2 regions of the Nocardioides sp. Z50_6 genome follow, and region 1 is predicted to be linked to the other one. Evidence: riboswitches for the same ligand, from Rfam matches in the RefSeq annotation. Region 1 holds a riboswitch; the other holds the start of a gene.
The links. Region 1 has a riboswitch for cobalamin ahead of AC4BGE_RS16795 (hypothetical protein). Riboswitches for the same ligand answer to the same signal wherever they lie in the genome.
Positions count from the first base shown of each region.

Region 1 (9,146 bases):
GATGGGGTTCTGGGTGGCGAGGACGAGGAACGGGTCCGGGAGCCGGTAGGTGGTTCCGCCGATCGTGGTCTGCCGCTCCTGCATCGCCTCGAGCATCGCCGACTGCGTCTTCGCCGACGAGCGGTTGATCTCGTCGAGCAGCGCGAAGTGCGCGTGCACCGGTCCGAGCTGCGTGGAGAACGATGCGGTGCGCGGGTCGTAGATCTGGGTGCCGATGATGTCGGAGGGCAGGAGATCCGGGGTGCACTGGATGCGGGAGAAGCTGGCGTCCACCGCCGAGGAGAGCACTGAGGCAGACAGCGTCTTGGCCAGTCCGGGCACGGACTCCATGAGCACGTGCCCGCGGGCCATCAACGTCACCAGGAGGCTGCGCAGCAGCTTCTTCTGCCCCACGACCTTCGAGGTGAAGGCGGTCTCGACCGCTGTGGCGATCCGGTTGGCGCGTGCCAGCTCTGCGGGGGTCAACGGGTTCATGGCTTCTCCTGGGGGTCGGGCACTCTGGCCCAGAGACGGGCGGATCGGTCGGTCTCGCGGCGACGCACGGCCCGTGCGAGCTCGAGGTCCGGAGCGGAGGTGAGGTCGGGCGCACCACGTGACGGACCGCGCAGCGCTTTGAGCACGGGAAGGCCGAGGACCAGCACCAGGAGCGCGGTGGTGGCTCCCCGGACGAGGTCGAGGACCAGCGACGTCTCCGCGGTGTATGCCCACACCCGGGCGACCACCTCCCCTGGGGGGAGCCCCGGGGCGAAGTGCAGCTCCGTGGTCCCCGGCTGCTGGGCCCAGCCGATCAGGTTGAGCAGCACTCCAGAGAGCACGCCGAGTGCGAGGGCGAGCGGCAGCGCGAGCAGCCACGCCGCGAGGGTGGGGATCCACCGCAGGGCGGCACCGGCCGCTCCGACCACCGCCCAGACCACTGCCTGGGCTGGGAGGGTCTCGGCCGGGGTGGAGGCGATCACCGTGGAGACGAGCGCAGCGCCCGCACCGGTCAGCACGCCCGGTGCCAGACCGAGCCCGATCCCGGCCAGCAGCGGCAGCGCGTGCACCACCTCGACCCCTCCAGATCCAGGGCTGACCAGGGCCCGAAGCGCACAGTCGCCGGCGACCAGCGCCACGACCGCGGCCAGGGGCTCCGTCCGGCGCCCGGACTCCCGCCAGACACAGACGGCGACCAGCGCCAGTCCGGCCACCTGCGCACCAAGGACCCACGGGGCTTCGACCCGCAGCTGGTCCCGGTGCGGGATGCCCACGGAGTCCCAGACCGGCCACCCGAGCCAGACCAGGCCGCCGGCCAACCAGAGCAGCGCCACGAGCGAGGCGACCGGACCTGTACCGGGGGCGACCACCCGCCAGCCCCTCACGGCTGCACCCCCAGGAGGTCGCGCACGGTGAGGGCTCGCGCCCCCGCCCGTCGCAGGACCGGTGGATGCTGGAGACGGTCGGCCATCAGCACCGGTGGGCCGATCTCTGCACCGTCCGCACTCAGCACGACCAGTCGATGACAGGCCCTGACCAGGAACTCGGCGTCTGAGGAGACCACGACCGTGTGCGTACCCCCGTGCCCGTCGCGGGGGTCCCCCAGCCTTCGGGTCAGGAGACGCTGAGCCCAGGGATCGAGACCGGCCTCGGGACTGACCAGAATCTCCGAGCGCCCCGAGGTCAGGAGGAGACTCGTCGTGATCACCCGCCGCTCACCGCTGGAGTGCTCGGCGAGCGTACGACGCGGGTCGACGACCGCGCCCAGGTCGGCAGCCAGTTCGAGCGCGGCGGAGGGAGCCCCGCCATGCACTGCGCACCACCGTGCGAGGAGCCGCCGCACCTGGACGTCGCGCGGCCAGGAGAACGGCCTCCGAGGCCCGGCCTCGCCGTCGAGCAGCGCCACGATCCGGCGTGCGACCTCGTGAGCGTGGGTCAGGTCCCCGGAGTCGGAGGTGACTCCGAGAGTCTCCCCCTCGACGATGTCGACCTCGAACGGCACGCCCGACCGGTCCGAGGGCACCCGCCGGACGGCTCCTACCAGGCTTGGTGCCACCGCCCGTGGCCCGGCCGCGAAGGCATCCCTCACCGCGGGATGGGCCGCCAGCGCGTCGAGCTCCCACCAGTCCGAGCGCACGATGCCGAGGGCACGGGCCAGGGAAGCCTGAGGGGGCAACGGCAGTGTCCGCGGAGTCCACGAGCGCGCCGGCTGCAGCTCCGCAAGCAGCGTGCGACCGCGCCCCGGTGCCGGAGGGAGCTCCACCACCCGGTCGGCGACGGGGACGGCGGCCCCGAGGTCGTGCTCGACCCACACCACGACGGCGCCGGCGTCGGCGCAGGCGCGGATCAGCCGAGCACCGGCCGCCCGGTCGGCGGGAGCGACCCGGGTCATCGGCTGGTCCAGGAGCAGCAGCAGTCCGGAGCCCGCCCTCAGGTCCTCCCATGCCCGCATGGTGTGGTGCCGCAACCGCTCGAGGTCCGGCACGGGCCCCACCCGCTGCACGACCGGCACCCCCCGCCGGCGAGAGCCTCCGGCATCCTCGTGGACGACGGCCCCCCGCACCAGCGAGCCGCGCGGCAACGAGTGGTCGAGCGCGCTGAGCAGCGTCGAAGCGCCGGAGCCGAGCCGGCCGGTGACGACGGTGAGCCCACGCAGGGTCAGCGAGATCGGACCCAGGGCCAGACCGCGCCCGGGCAGCCAGACGGCGACCTCATCGAGCCGGGTCGTCATGCGTACACCTCGTCCGACCCTGGCGCGGAACCTCGGCGCACCGGCACGGCCATCACCGCGACCGGAAGGATGAGCAGACTCAGCGCGATCAGCACCTCGTCCACCCCCAGCGCCAGCAGGAGAGCCGGGACGACCGCACAGGTACCGGGGATGACCTCGCGCAGCGCGCCACAGACCGGTCGGGCCCGCGACAGCAGCAACCCGACGAAGGCACCAACCGCCAGCGCGGCCAGGACCGCCTCGGCTCCGACCAGCCGTCTCTGCATCGCGAGGACGGCCGCGCCTGTTCCGGCAGCCGCCAGCACGAGCACCCGTACGCGGACGACCAGTCCCGAGTCACGTACGCCGCACGCTCGGCCCCAGGTGTCTGCGGCCTCCGTGCAGTGCCGGACTAGAGTCGCCAGCCCCCCGTCGAAGGCACCGAGTCCGTGGAGGGCTCGTTCGGACCGGTCCCGGTGTCGGCGGTCCAGCGCATCACCCAGGAAGCAGATCGGGTGCACCCAGACCGCCAGCGACCCCAGGGCCGCGTCAGCCAGACGCCCCATCCGCTCCCCGGGGAGAGCCGCGAGGAGCAACCCGAGCAGGGCCAGCTGCGCGAGCGCCCGGATCGCCTGCTCGACACCCACGAGGAGGCGCCCGGACGTGACGGGCCCACCCATGGGAGCCCCTGAGCTCGGCACCCACTCGGGCAGCACCCACACCACGTCCCCACCGATGCCCTGCCCCACGGTGAGCGTGATCAGCACCCAGGCGGAGAGCACGATCGAGCCCGGACCCAGGGCGGCCGTGGTGACGCCCGGACGTGCCGGACGCTGCATCGCCACCGTCACCAGCACGGCCACGACCAGGCACCCGGAGACCCAGGCGGAGGTGCTGGACTGCACGGCGAGCCAGGCCACGCAGGCCCACAGGACCCATCCCAGGGCGCCGACCTCGAGGACGGCCCGACGGCTCATCGGGCTCGCCTGCGGCGCAGCGGGAGGAGCGCCAGGACCAGGGCCGTGAGTCCCGCGAAGAGAGCGGCGACCTGCACCAGACGCTCGTCGTGAGCCGACGCCACGCTCGCCGCGGCCGCCTCGTCCGGCAGCGGGACGTCCAGGTTCCGGGACCGGGGACGCACCACCGCCGAGGTGTCTTCGCCGATGTGTGCGGCCAGTGCGCCCGGGACGTTCGACGAGACCGCGGCGAAGGCCCCGGCCGTTCTCCGGGCTCGTGACTGTCCGGTGGCGTCGGACCTGATCCCCCAGCCCGTCACCGGTACCCCGGAGTGCGCGTCCACCAGACGGAACTCGACCTCACGATCCGGCAGACCGCGCGGGACCACATAGGCCAGCGTGCACCGGGTGTCGTCGCACGTCGTCTCGGCGGGGCTCGCCCCCGCGCCGTCCGCCTCGGCAGCCACGACCCAGGTGCCCGCGTCGGAGTACTCCACCCGCCATGAAGTGCCGGGCACCACGTGGTCCAGCGCCAGGTTGAGGGCCTTCCCCACGGGCTTGCGTCGACCGTAGCCGTCACCGAGCAGTTCCGGAGTGGCGGTGAGCAGCTCCGTCCATGCCCCGAGCACGTCGGGGACCGTGGCTCCGCGGGACTCGACGGGTGCGATGAGGACCGGCCCCCCGGCATCGCTGGACACGGGTGCGCGCAGGAGGACGTCGACGCTCCCCCAGCCCTCGTCGTCGGTGGTGACCTCGAAGGACGCACCCAGCGGCGTCCAGGTGGGTAGGCCCGACGCCGACCGTGCCGGGGTCAGCGAGAACGCCTGCATCTCCACCGTGCTGTCGGGACGCCCGGTCACACCGACCTGGTGGGTCGCCCCGTCCAGCCACCGCGTCGGCACCTGGACCGAGCAACGCACCCGGTCGTCACCGCACAGGCGCCGCGTCTCCGGCCCGACCGCGTGAGCGGCTGGGGCGGAGACGAGAGCGGGCGCGACGACTCCCAGCATCAGGGGGGCGAGGAGCTGCCGTCTCACCACGTCGTCCCCCAGGTGACGCGGCGCACTCGTCGGGTGAGGAGCCAGCCGGCGGGCGCGGCCAGCGCTGCTGCGAGCAGCAGGGCCAGGAGCCAGCGGACGGACTGCCTCGCCTCCTCGACCCTGGGCGCCGCCACGCTCGACGCCTCCTCTCCCCACACCGGCGGGTCCACCGGGTCGGCAGCCGAGTTGGACGACAGGGCCGTGGCAGCGCCCTGGGTGGGTGAGCCGCCCGGACTCGCCCCAGCGGAAGGAGTCCCGGGAGGAGGCGTAGGAGGAGCCGGGGAGGGACCGGGCGACGAAGCGTGGCCGCCGCCGGGCTGCGCGGTCGGTGAGGCTACCGCCGACGGGTCCCGCGTCGCGGGAGCGCTGCCCGCGGGCGACCGGGTCGGGGAGGGGCCTGCCGCAGGAGGCGCGGACGGGGCCGCCGAAGGCACCGGGAGCGTCGCGTCCAGGTCTTCGGGCTCATCGCCCGGGACCGGCTGGCCGCCCCCTCCCCCGCTGGGCGGCGCCGTGCCCCCGGGCGGCTGGGCCGGGTCCGGGTCGGGCAGACCGGGCTGCTTGGTGGTGTCGAGCTGCTTGCCGCGCTCCCTCGCCTCGCCGTGCTCGGAGGGGATGACGTTCCACTCGGCGAAGGCCGGACGGGCCACGGGGTGGTCCGGGGAGCTGGCGTAGTTGAGGTGGTGGTTGATCCGGAACCGGTGGACCTGGCCTGGGGTCAACTCGGCCGGCACGGTGTAGGTCACGGCCGAGATCTCTCCAGGGCTGTTGCGCAGCCGTTGCGCCGCGGTGTAGCCGTGACCGGGGACCGGGGTCCAGGTGCCGTCCGCGTCGAGGTACTCCACCCAGTAGCCCGTGCCCACCACGTTGCCGAGGACCTGCATCTCCAGCTGCACGTCCACCGGCTTCTGCTCCGCATAACCGTCGCCCAACAGCTTGAGCGTGCGGCCGCTGAACTCGACGACCTTGCCCAGGCGGGTGCTCAGGTCCAGCGAGCCGTCGTCGGCCAGGCCCACGAAGCCCCACCCGCCGGGCACGTCATCCAGGGTGCGCGGGACGAGCTTGACGGTGTCGAACCTGCCCTCGCCCGAGGCACCTGAGGCTTTGGTGCCGGTGGTGACGGACTCCCCGCTGGGGACGAGACCGGTCACCTCGCCCAGGGAGTTGAACTCGATCACGTAGAACTGCAGCTCCAGAGTCACCCCCGGGTGCCCGGCGCCCCTGACCTGCAACAGCTGCTGGTCGCCGGCCGCGCGTTCCTCGACGTCGATCACGCACGCCTGCACGTACCCGTCGCACAGTGCCCGCTGGGTCGGACCGACACCATGAGCCGGCGCCACTGCGACCGTCGCCGCGACCACGGCGAGCAGCCCCACGAGCCCCGGGGTCGGGGCCGATCTGAGCACTGAACGAGGCGTTCTGGCAGACGGTTCACGCTGCACGGCGGGGCCTTCCTGGAGGTGCACGCAGACGCGGCAACCTCAGGAGCTCGACGCTCCCCGGCTTCCGAGCCCGTGCTTGTGCGACAACGGGTGACGGCTGCATCCCCGGAGTTCCCGACTCGCTGGAGACCAGCTCACGGTTGCGCAACAGCGCCGGATTCGCACCGGCTTCCTCTGGTGGGGATGCGTCACTGAGGGTGACAGCGTGGAGTGTGGCACACGGGTCTTCGGAACAGGACCACGCGGGGGGCGATGCCCGACTGAGTGAGTCAGCTCATGCCAGGCGGGTTGCTCTCCACCCGGACATGTGACGTAGCGTGCCGCCTGCGTCCGAAGGGGAAGCCGGTGCGAATCCGGCGCTGACCCGCAACCGTGACGATGTGGCCCGTCCACGTCGAAGTCGGAATGCCTTCGTGCCGCGCGACCATTCCCACACTGTCGAGGATCGCAGTTGGTCGCCGACGTCCGCGCACGTCGGCCTCCCCTGCTCCAGAACTGGAGTACCCATGAAGAGCCGCACCTTGGCGCTCACCGTCGTCGGAGCACTCGCGTCCGGCACGCTCAGCGGCATGTTCACCCCGGCGTACGCCGCCGACTGGCGCACCGGCTGGTGCCTGGAGGACGAGGGACTCAGCGTTGTCGTCGACTACGGCGACGGCGAGGGTGCAGGGATTCCCGAGGAGGGATTCCAGGTCCGTTGCCTGGTCGGCGGCGAGATCGACGAGACTCGGGACGGCACCCGAGTCGACGCGCTGCGCGCCGTGGGTCTCGACGTGGAGCACCAGGGAAGCTACGTCACCGCCATCGACGGCGTCGAGGAGTACAGCGGTGACGCGATGCACTGGTTCTTCTCCGGCGCCGCGGTGCCGGGCCCTTGGGACACGTCGAACTACGGGCTCATCGCTGACGGCGCCAACGTGAACAAGGCTCTCGGCGCCCGCCTCGTGGGCGAGGACTGGGTGAGCGTGCCGAGGGCCACCCCCCAGTTCGCCGAGCCGGAGCCCACGCCCGAGCCCACGCCCGAGCCGGTGGCCACGCCTCCCAGTGCGCAGACGCAGCCGACGCCTGGGCAGGCGGAGCCCGCCTTCCTGCCGCCGGTCCCCTCGATCGCCGGAACGGCCAGGGTCGGCAGGAGGCTGACCGCCCAGGTCGGGGCCTGGCCCGTCGGCAGCAGCCTCTCCTACCAGTGGATGCGCGACGGTTCACCCCTCCCCGGTGGGGAGAAGAGGTCCTACACCCTGACCGCGGCCGACCGGGGATCAACTTTCTCCGTACGGGTTGCGGGAGTCCGCCCTGATGGCGTCGAGGGCACAGCAGTCTCCGGCACGAGCATGAAGGTGCGGGCCGGTCGACAGGCCGCCGCGCAGCCCAGGATCGTCGGCAAGGTTGTCGTTGGGAAGACGCTGAAGGCCACTGTGAAGTCGTGGAAGCCCGGCAATGTCACGTGGATGTACCGCTGGCTGCGCGATGGGCAAGCCATCCCCGGCGCCACCGAAAAGCACTACGTCCTCGGAGTTAAGGACGCCCGCAAGCGGATCAGCGTCAAGGTGACCGGCCGCAAGGCGGGCTACGCCAAGGCGACCCGCACCTCCGTGAAGACCGTCAAAGTCAAGCGTTAAGGGCTGTTACGGGCGCCTGGCGCGTTCAAACCTGCGCGCGACCGCACCACAAATGGACGTTCGTGCGTGACGTCCCGCCACCGATAAAGGGCCCGGAGGGAAAACCTCCGGGCCTTCCGGGCCTCCAGAACCGTGTCGGTGCCACGCGTGCATCGCGCCTCGGAACTCGGTCAGGTTGTCAGGACACGCCGCCAAGGCCCTCCCCACCAGGGCCACTTAGGGGGCCGCGGATCGGGCCACGGCAGGATCCAAGCAGCCGAACGAGATCACACCGACACTGAACCGACCCGCATCATGGTCAAGTACGGCACCCAGTTCTCACCCGGCAACAGGGGAAGGCACGGCCGGCTCGAGGTGTCTTCGGAGAAGGCATTCAGGTTCCGTCGTGCTTGGAGCGAGTTCCGTCTCGTCAGCCGCGTGCTGGCACGATCCGCAGCCCGTGCCTCGCTGACGTGTTACATATCTGGTACACAGGGAGCATCATTTTCGACGTTTGCGCAGGTCAGCATGGGTGAGCAAGTCAGTACTACGACATCTGATCCGGGTCCCCGAAGGGACACCGGAACGACCACGAACAACCGCAACAACCGCCTCTGACCTGCGGAAACGCCGCCCCCCGACCTTTCGGTCGGTGGGCGGCGTTTGCCGTTGTAAGCCGCTGGGATGTGACAGGCTCGTTACATATTTGGGATCGGGTGGCCTCCCGATCGACAAAGCGGGGCGGGGTCCAACGCCCCCAGGACGCGGCGGTCTCGTCAGGTGGAGACGCGCACCTTCGAGCGGTCGGGTGATCGCTCACCGGGTGCCGATGGACCTGGGTGCTCACACAGACCGTGATCACCCACGCCACCCGGAGGGCGGGCGTCGAGGTCATGCTGTCGCCAGATAATGCAGCAGTCCCTCCAACCGAGCGATCTGCTGTAACTGAACATCCGTCGCGAGTCGCGCCCTCGCTCCGAAATCGAAGCGCCTGCATCTACGCCCAGTGGGTGTTGCGCACCTCACGCGCGCCCAGGAAAAAAGCGGTGGCTGGATGCGATAGTTTTGCGCCCTGACCCGGCACGGACCGGGTGAGGCGAACGTGCGCTTCTGCGCCGGCGGTCCGAGGCTGAAAACCTCCAGAGTCAGTTCAACACTTCTGGAGCTTCCTGTATGTCCTCGGTCTTGCCGTCTCCCCGCACTCGCTGGTGGGCGCTCGTCGTCCTCGGCCTCACCCAGCTGATGGTGGTCCTCGATGGGACCATCGTTGCCATCGCCCTGCCGGCCGCGCAGGCCGACCTCGGCATCGCGGATGGGCAGCGTCAGTGGGTCGTCACCGCCTACGCCGTCACCTTCTCCGCCCTGCTCCTGCTCGGCGGCCGGATCGCCGACTTCTGGGGCCGCAAGCGCACCTTCATGGTCGGCATGGT
Region 1 covers NZ_JBZAJB010000008.1:112,539-121,684, reverse strand. The annotation lists gene AC4BGE_RS16825 (AAA family ATPase) at 1-474, opposite strand, end outside; gene AC4BGE_RS16820 (hypothetical protein) at 471-1,358, opposite strand; gene AC4BGE_RS16815 (ATP-binding cassette domain-containing protein) at 1,355-2,704, opposite strand; gene AC4BGE_RS16810 (hypothetical protein) at 2,701-3,660, opposite strand; gene AC4BGE_RS16805 (hypothetical protein) at 3,657-4,676, opposite strand; gene AC4BGE_RS16800 (hypothetical protein) at 4,673-6,082, opposite strand; cobalamin riboswitch at 6,407-6,549, shown strand; gene AC4BGE_RS16795 (hypothetical protein) at 6,640-7,737, shown strand; gene AC4BGE_RS16790 (MFS transporter) at 8,890-9,146, shown strand, end outside.

Region 2 (9,146 bases), on a different contig from region 1:
AGGCCTGCCAGGACGGCCTCCCGGGTCACCGGTCCGAGCAGCCGGATCCCGGTGGTCCACTCCGGCAGCTCCACCTGCGGCAGGCGGACCAGGACGGTGCCGCCCTCGACGCCGCCGAGCAGCACCCGGAAGAGGACCCGCACCGCGACGGTGATGCCGGCCAGCCACAGGTAGAGCCGGAAGGCACGGGCCCAGGTGCCGTCCCCCCGGCAGGCCTGCACCACCACCCAGGCGACCGCGGCGAGCAGGGCCAGCAGCCAAGGGTTGGTGGTGGCCGAGGCTGCTGCGGCCAGGCCGGCGGCCCACACCCACCAGGCCACCGGATGGAGCTCACGGGAGACCCGCCCCCGCCTGCTCGTCCGATCCACCACCGCGCTCATCCGGCTCACCCGTTCCTGCGCCTCAGCGAGAGCAGCAGCCCCGCGCCGACCAGGACCGCCAGGAGACCGGCCGGCACCCAGAGCGGCAACGACTCGTCGGTGGCGGGCTCCGCGGGCAGCACGTCGCCACCGACCGAGGGCTCCGTCGCCTCCGGCGCGACCGCCGGTGGCCGGGCCTCCCCGTCGCCCTGGTGCCAGACCAGGGCGAGGTGACCGCCCGCCGGGGTGCGCAGGGTGCCCGCGCCACGGCTCGAGTAGACCCAGTCACCCCCCTGTCCGTCGGCCTGTCCGTCGGCCTGTCCGTCGGCCCACCACACGCTCCAGTAGGCGTCGGCCGGCGCCGCGTTGACACAGGGGTCGGACGCCGGGAGCCCGTCGACCCGGCAGATGAAGCCGGGATCCCGGGTGGCGTGGTCGAGGGTGAAGCCCGCGTCCTGGATGCTGGTGGCAGCCCGCTCGTCGGCGACTGCGCGGTCGCACCCGGTGCGGACACCGTTCCCGGCTTCGACCAGCGCGCCGAAGTCGACCACGACGGTCACGCCCTCGGGCGGACACGGAGCGGGCACCGCGACCGCCGGACCGGCGGCTGAGAGCCCCAGCCCCGCGCCCGCGAGCGCGACGCCGACGGCCGCCAGCGCGGCGGCCCCCAGGGACCGCACGGTCACCGGTCCTCCCCGTCACCCTCCGCCGCGGCCAGCACCGGAAGGGCCTGCACCCCGGCGATCACCCAGGGCGAGCGGTCGAGCGGGTCGTCGAGACCGTAGGTCCGGGCCTCGGCGAGGCTCGACTCGTCGAAGGCCACCGCGCCGGTCTCATCCGCCAGCTCCCCGTCGGCGTCGACCACCTGCAGCCCCCGCAGCCAGGCGGCCGCCCGCCGCGCAGCGTCGTCCTCGCCGAGCTCGGCCAGCGCCCACCCGGCCAGGCCCGAGGAGTTGGCGTTGACGCCGTTCTGCGGGTCGGCGAAGGAGCCGTCCTCACCCTGCTGCTCGAGCAGCCACGTCGTCGCCTGATCGAGCGCCTCCGTCACCGCGGGCTCGGGCTCCCCCTCCTCGGAGAGGGACGCCAGCTGGAGCACGACGAGGGCAGTGGTGTCCGGGGCCTGGTCGGGGGTCACCTGGTCACCCGCGCACGACTGGTCGCGGGCTCCGGGGTCGGAGAAGTCGAGGCGGAAGAAGCCCTGCTCGCACTGCTGCAGGAGCAGGAAGTCGGTGACCTCGTCGGCCTTCTCGCTGCCGATCCGGGTCAGGGCGGCCGCGGCGTAGGACTGGCCGATCGCGTTGGCGTAGTCGCCGTACTCGGAGCGGTCGCGGAGCCGGCCGGCGTTGACGCCCTGGGGGGTCACCGCGCCCTCGACCCGGGCCTGGAGGTCGACCCCGCCGAAGTCGGCCGGGTCGCGATCCTGGTCGACCGCGAGGAGCAGCGCCTTCGCGGAGGGGCCCGAGTAGAGCTCGCGGCCGGCGCCGACGTAGGTCTCCAGGGTCTCGGCGACCGCGTCCGTGGTCTCCGCGGCCTCCTCGTCGTGCAGCCCGGTGGCCGAGAGCCCGAGCACGAGATCGATGCTGGAGCCCACGTCCACCGACGTGGAGGTCTTGCCCTCCCACGAGGTGGTGTTCTCCAGCAGTCCGTCGGCGTTCCGGTTGGCCAGCAGCCAGGTGGCGGCCAGCTCGGCCGGCCGCGGGGCGTCGGAGACGCTGGCCTCGGCACCGGTGTCGGCGCGGCTGCCCTCCTCCTGCGCACAGGCGGTGGCGGCCGCACAGACCAGGGCGAGCGTGGCGCCGGCCGCGGAGATACGGCGACGTCGGGGGTGGTGACGGAGCATGAGGGTGGTCCTTCCCGCTGCTGAGCGGGACGGTCCCCTGCGGGGATCGAACCGCTGCGTTCCTCGACAGCGAATGTTCGGACGCAGCACAGTGGGTGTTCCGGCTCGCACGGTCGGACCGTGCCTACGGTTGCGGGTCAGCGCCGGACTTGGACCGGCTTCCCCCAGCTGTGAGCGTGGGTGCGTCGCGACGGTCGCCGCGACGCACCCACTGTAACCCGGTCTCCCGGTCCCCGCCGAAGGGGTCCGGGACAGCCGATCAGGCCAGCTTCTCCAGGATCAGCTCGCGCACCCGGCCGGCGTCGGCCTGCCCGCGCATCTCCTTCATCACCGCACCGATGAGCGCACCGGCGGCGGCCACCTTGCCGTCGCGGATCTTGTCGGCCACGTCCGGGTTGGCCGCGATGGCGTTGTCGACGGCGGTCGACAGGGCGCCCTCGTCGGAGACGATCGCGAGGCCGCGGGCCTCCACGATCTGCTCCGGCGTCCCCTCGCCGGCCAGCAGGCCGTCGAAGACCTGGCGCGCCAGCTTGTCGTTGAGCGTGCCGGCGTCCACGAGCGCCTGCACCGCCGCGACCTGCTGCGGGGTGACCCCCAGGGCGTCGATCTCGGTGCCGGTCTCGTTGGCCCGCCGGGCCATCTCACCGAGCCACCACTTGCGCGCCGCCTGCGGGGCGGTGCCGGCGGCGACGGTCTCCTCGATCAGCAGCAGCGCGCCGGCGCCGACGGTGTCGCGCATCTCCAGGTCGGAGAAGCCCCAGTCGGCCTGCAGCCGGGCCCGCTTCTGGGTCGGGTTCTCCGGGAGCGTCCCGCGCAGCTCCTCCACCCACTCCCGCGACGGGGCCACCGGCACCAGGTCGGGCTCGGGGAAGTAGCGGTAGTCCTCGGCGTCGGACTTCTCCCGGCCGCTGGTGGTGATGCCGGTGTCCTCGTGCCAGTGGCGCGTCTCCTGCAGGATCGAGGCCCCCGACTGCAGCACGGCGGCGTGCCGCCGCATCTCGTAGCGGACCGCACGCTCGACCGAACGCAGCGAGTTCACGTTCTTGGTCTCGGTGCGGGTGCCGAGCACCCCGGAGCCCTTGGGAGCCAGCGAGAGGTTGACGTCGGCCCGGATCGAGCCCTGGTCCATCCGTGCGTCCGAGACGTCGAGGGCGACGATCAGCTCGCGCAGCTGGGCGACGTATGCCTTGGCGATCTCCGGAGCCCGCTCCCCCGCGCCCTGGATGGGCCGGGTGACGATCTCGATCAGCGGGATGCCCGCCCGGTTGTAGTCGACGAGCGAGTAGTCCGCGCCGTGGATCCGGCCGGTGGCACCACCGACGTGGAGGGTCTTGCCGGTGTCCTCCTCCATGTGGGCGCGCTCGATCTCGACCCGGAACGTCTCCGGCTCGCCGTCCGCACCCTCGACCTGGACGTCCATCCAGCCGTCGAAGGCGATCGGCTCGTCGTACTGCGAGGTCTGGAAGTTCTTCGGCATGTCCGGGTAGAAGTAGTTCTTCCGGGCGAAGCGGCACCACTCGGCGATCTGGCAGTTCAGCGCCAGGCCGATCCGGATGGCCCCCTCGACCGCCTTCCGGTTGACGACCGGCATGGCACCGGGCAGGCCCAGACAGGTCGGGCAGACCTGGGTGTTGGGCTCGGCACCGAACTCGGTGGGGCAGCCGCAGAACATCTTGGTCAGCGTGCTGAGCTCGACGTGGACCTCGAGGCCCAGCGCGGGGTCGTACTTCTCCAGCGTCTCCTCGAAGGAGAGCAGCTCGGCGGTCCTGGTGCTCACTGACGGGCTCCCTTCAGCTCGGGCGCGCGGTCGAGGACCGCACCACCCCACTTCTCCTGCAGCAGGGCCTCGACCGCGGCGCCGACCCGGTAGAGCCGGTCGTCGGCGAGGGCCGGTGCCAGCACCTGCAGTCCGACCGGGAGGCCGTCCTCGTCGGCCAGGCCGCACGGCACCGAGATGCCGGGCGTGCCGGCCAGGTTGGCCGGGATGGTGGCGAGGTCGTTGAGGTACATCGCGAGCGGGTCGTCGAGCTTCTCGCCGAGCTTGAACGCCGTGGTGGGCGCCGTCGGGCTGACCAGCACGTCGACCTTCTCGAACGCCGCCTCGAAGTCGCGGCTGATCAGGGTCCGCACCTTCTGTGCCTGCCCGTAGTAGGCGTCGTAGTAGCCGCTGGACAGCGCGTAGGTGCCCAGGATGATCCGGCGCTTGACCTCGTCGCCGAAGCCGGCGTCCCGGGTGGCCCGCATGACCTCCTCGGCACTGGGCGCCTCGACGCCCTCGGGCAGCACCCGCAGCCCGTAGCGCATCGCGTCGAACTTCGCGAGGTTGCTCGACGCCTCGGCAGGCAGGATCAGGTAGTAGGCGGCCAGCGCGTGCACGAAGTGCGGGCAGGAGACCTCCACCACCTCGGCGCCGGCCGCGACCATCGTCTCGACGGTCTCCTCGAAGCGCGCCATCACGCCGGGCTGCCAGCCCTCGCCGCGCAGCTCGGTGATGACGCCGACCTTGAGCCCGGTCAGGTCCTTGCCGGCCCCGGCCCGGGCCGCCTCGACGAACGACGGCATCGACTCGGGGATCGAGGTGCTGTCCAGCGGGTCGTGGCCGGCGATCACCTCGTGCAGCAGCGCCGAGTCGAGCACCGTCCGGGTGACGGGACCGACCTGGTCGAGCGAGTTGGCGAGTGCCACCAGGCCGTAGCGGGAGACCCCGCCGTAGGTCGGCTTGACGCCGACCGTCCCGGTGACCGCACCCGGCTGCCGGATGGAGCCGCCGGTGTCGGTGCCCAGCGCCAGCGGCGCCTCGAAGGCGGCCACCGCGGCGGCGGAGCCGCCACCGGAGCCGCCCGGGATCCGGTCGAGGTCCCACGGGTTGCGGGTGGGGCCGTAGGCGGAGTGCTCGGTGGAGGAGCCCATGGCGAACTCGTCCATGTTGGTCTTGCCGAGGATCGGCAGGCCGGCCTCGCGCAACTTGCGCACCACGGTGGCGTCGTAGGGCGGCACCCAGCCCTCGAGGATCTTCGATCCGCAGGTGGTGGGCAGGCCGACGGTGGTCAGCACGTCCTTGACGGCGATCGGGACGCCGTCCAGGACGCCGCGCGGCTCCCCGGCCGCGCGACGCTCGTCGGAGGCGCGCGCCTGGGTCAGGGCGCCCTCCGCGTCGACGTGGAGGAACGCGTGCACGCCCTGCTTGTCGCTGCCGTCGGCGGGGCCGTCGACCTCGGCGATCCGGTCGAGGTGGGCCTGGGTCAGCTCGACGCTGGTCACCTCGCCGGCGGCCAGCGCGTCGGCCATCTCGGCCGCCGTGCGCCGGGTCCAGTCGATGCTGTCGGCGCTCACTGCTCGTCCCCCAGGATCCTCGGCACGGAGAAGCGCTGCTGCTCCGACTCCGGGGCTCCCGCGAGCGCCTGCTCGGCGGTGAGGCCGGGGACGACGACGTCCTCGCGGAAGACGTTGGTCAGCGGGAGCGCGTGCGAGGTCGGCGGCACATCGGCGTCGGCCACCTCGCTGATCGAGGCCACCGACTCCAAGATGACGCTCAGCTGGGGCGCCAGGTGGTCGAGCTCGGCGTCGGAGAGGTCGATCCGGGCCAGGTCGGCCAGGTGCGCGACCTCGTCGCGGGTGATTTCGGGCATCAGCATCCTTTGCCAGACGTGCGGGGGATCAGCCGCCCATCCTAGGCTCTCCCTCGTCTCCCTCCGTGGGGGGCGTGCTCGCGGTGGGCGTGGCCGGCGGCCCCTCGGCGAGCAGCCGGTCGAAGCCCGCCTCGTCGAGGATGGTCAGGCCGAGCTGCTCGGCCTTGTCGGCCTTGGAGCCGGCGTTCTCCCCGACCACCACGAAGTCGGTCTTCTTCGACACCGAGCCCGACGCCTTGCCGCCCCGGGCGATGATCGCCTCCTTGACCGAGTCGCGCGTCCAGCCCTCCAGCGAGCCGGTGACCACGACGGTGAGCCCCTCCAGGGTCCGCGGCACCGACTCGTCCCGCGCGTCCTCCATGGTGACGCCGGCCCGGGCCCAGGTGTCCACGATGGCGCGGTGCCACCCGGACTGCTCGCCGTCGAACCACTCGCGCACCGAGGCGGCGATGGTGGGGCCCACCCCCTCGGCGTCCGCGAGCTGCTGCTCGTCGGCCTCGCGGATCGCCTCCATCGACCCGAACCGGGTGGCCAGGGCACGGGCCGCCGTCGGGCCCACGTGGCGGATGGAGAGCGCCACCAGGACCCGCCACAGAGGCACCTGCTTGGCCTGGTCGAGGTTGTCGAGCAGCCGGCGGCCGTTGGCGCTGAGCACCCGGGGGCCGCTGCCCGCCTCGACCTCAGCCTTCTTGGCGGCCCGGGTGAAGAGCTCGGTGCGCAGCAGGCCCGACTCGTCGAGGTCGAAGACGTCGCCCTCGTTGGCGATCACCCCGGCGGCGAGCAGCGCGTCGGCCGCCTCGTAGCCGAGACCCTCGATGTCGAAGGCGCCGCGGCCGGCGACGTGGAAGACCCGCTCGCGCACCTGGGAGGGGCACGCCTCGTGGTTGGGGCAGCGCAGGTCCTTGTCGCCCTCCTTCTGCTGGGCGAGCTCGGTGCCGCAGGAGGGACAGTGGGTCGGCATCACCCACTCGGCCAGCCCTTCGGGCCGCAGCGGCAGCACCGGCCCGAGGATCTCCGGGATCACGTCGCCCGCCTTGCGCAGGATCACCGTGTCACCGGGGCGGACGTCCTTGCGGCGGACCTCGTGGGCGTTGTGCAGGGTCGCCCGCTCCACGGTGGAGCCGGCCACCCGGGTCGGCTCCATCACCCCGAAGGGCGTCACCCGCCCGGTGCGGCCGACGTTGACCTCGATCGCGAGGAGCCGGGCGTTGACCTCCTCCGGCGGGTACTTGAAGGCGATGGCCCAGCGCGGGGCCCGGCTGGTCGAGCCGAGGCGGCGCTGGAGGGCGACCGAGTCGACCTTGACCACCACCCCGTCGATCTCGTAGCCGACGATGGTGTGCCGCTCCTGGCCCACCTTCGTGACGTAGGCCTCGACGTCGCCCAGCGTGGGCACCACCCGCACCTGGTCGGAGGTGGGCAGGCCCCAGGCCCGCATCGCTGCGTAGGAGCCGGACTGGGTGGCCGGCTCGAAGCCCTGGCGCGCGCCCAGCCCGTGGCAGACCATGCCCAGGGCCCGGGTGGCGGTCACCCGCGGGTCCTTCTGGCGCAGCGACCCGGCGGCGGCGTTGCGCGGGTTGGCGAAGGGGGGCTTCCCGGCGTCCGCCATCGCGGAGTTGAGCCGCTCGAACGCCTCGGTCGGCAGGAAGACCTCGCCCCGGACCTCCACCAGCTCGGGCACCGGGAACTCGTCGGTGCCGGTGAGCCGGTGCGGCACCGAGTCGATGGTGCGCACGTTCGGGGTCACGTCCTCGCCGGTGCGGCCGTCACCGCGGGTGAGCGCCCGCACCAGGCGCCCGCGCTCGTAGAGCAGGTTGATCGCCAGGCCGTCGACCTTGAGCTCGCAGAGCAGCTCGGCGTCGGTGATCCCGTCCCGGGCGAGCCGGGCGTACCACCCCTGGAGCTCCTCGAAGGAGAAGGCGTTGTCGAGCGACTCCATCGGCTGGAGGTGGTCGACCGGGGTGAACTCGGTGGAGACCGCGCCACCGACCTTCTGGGTCGGCGAGTCCGGCGTCCGGAGCTCGGGGTGCTCCTCCTCCAGCGCCTCCAGCTCGCGCAGCCGTCGGTCGAAGTCGGCGTCGTCGAGCGTCGGGGAGTCGAGCACGTAGTAGCGCCAGCGCGCGTCCTCGATCTGCTCCGAGAGCTCCTGGTGGCGTTCGCGCGCCTCGGGCGGTGCGGGAGTGACCTCGGGCGTGCTCATGGCCATATCTTGCCCTGCCCCACCGACAACCACCTGCCAGCACCCGGACGAGGGCAGACGGTGTCCGCTCGCGTCCCTACGCTGTCGCACCTGCGGGGCGCACGCGCTGCCTCGCCGCCGACAGGGGGTCCACATGTCCGCTCGCCACGCCGTCCCGAGGCTGCTGCGCAGGTCGCTGCTGCCAGTCCTCCTCGCCCTCGGGCTGCTGCTCGGGACCAGCGCGGGAGCGCTCGCCAGCCGCCCCTGGCCCGGTGGCCGGATCACCTACGTGGACAAGACCAAGGACCCCGAGGCGGTGCGCGCGGCGGTGCGGGCGTGGAACCGCAGCGGCGTCCGGGTCAGGTTCGTCAAGGTCAAGAAGGCCTCGAAGGCGTCCCTGGTCATCCGCAACTCCCGCAACGTCCCGTCGGGCTGCGGATCCGGCCTGGCGTCCATGGGCTTCGTCCCGCGTGGCAAGGCGTTCGTCAACATCCTGCACGGCACCGACGCCGACGGGCAGGGCTGCGCACAGCCCGGCCAGACCCTGGTGCTCGCACACGAGCTCGGCCACGTCCTCGGCCTGCAGCACAACGACAGCCGGTGCTCGGTGATGAACAGCAGTCACGTCAACGGCGTCGCGCAGCGCGAGTGCCTGGGTGAGGACGTCGAGGAGGCCAGGCCCGGACGCTGGCGCTGCCGGGTGCTGGAGCGGGTCGACCTCACGCGTGCTGCCAAGCTCTACGGCGGCCGGCCCAAGGTGGCGGAGCAGGAGTGGTGCGACGCCATCGACCGGATCCCCGCGACCGGCCCGGTCAGCTGGACCCCGGGCCGCGCCGGCGCCGGCACGCTGACCGTGGTGCGGGGAACGGAGCCCGCGCTCCCCGGCTGGCTCGGGACCTGGGGGTACGGCGTCCCGGGCATGGAGGTCCACGCCACCCCCGGCACCTGCACGGCCGTCCCGGGGGCCGACGCGACCCGGCTCACCGTCGACCTGTGGGAGGTGCCGGTGGGGGCCGCCCAGGCGATCCCCGTCTACGGCCTCCAGCCGGGCCCGCACTGCCTCTCGGTGTGGCAGTTCGACCGGGGCAACAACTACGCGCTGACTCCCAGCACGGTGACGGTCCAGGTCGGCTGAGGCC
Region 2 covers NZ_JBZAJB010000001.1:378,699-387,844, forward strand. The annotation lists gene AC4BGE_RS01820 (energy-coupling factor transporter transmembrane component T) at 1-368, opposite strand, end outside; gene AC4BGE_RS01825 (hypothetical protein) at 386-1,045, opposite strand; gene AC4BGE_RS01830 (hypothetical protein) at 1,042-2,199, opposite strand; cobalamin riboswitch at 2,273-2,416, opposite strand; gene gatB (Asp-tRNA(Asn)/Glu-tRNA(Gln) amidotransferase subunit GatB) at 2,459-3,976, opposite strand; gene gatA (Asp-tRNA(Asn)/Glu-tRNA(Gln) amidotransferase subunit GatA) at 3,973-5,487, opposite strand; gene gatC (Asp-tRNA(Asn)/Glu-tRNA(Gln) amidotransferase subunit GatC) at 5,529-5,828, opposite strand; gene ligA (NAD-dependent DNA ligase LigA) at 5,857-8,034, opposite strand; gene AC4BGE_RS01855 (M57 family metalloprotease) at 8,162-9,142, shown strand.
Region 2: it holds a riboswitch for cobalamin, as region 1 does, so the genes downstream of both, AC4BGE_RS01830 (hypothetical protein) here and AC4BGE_RS16795 (hypothetical protein) in region 1, are expected to answer to the same signal.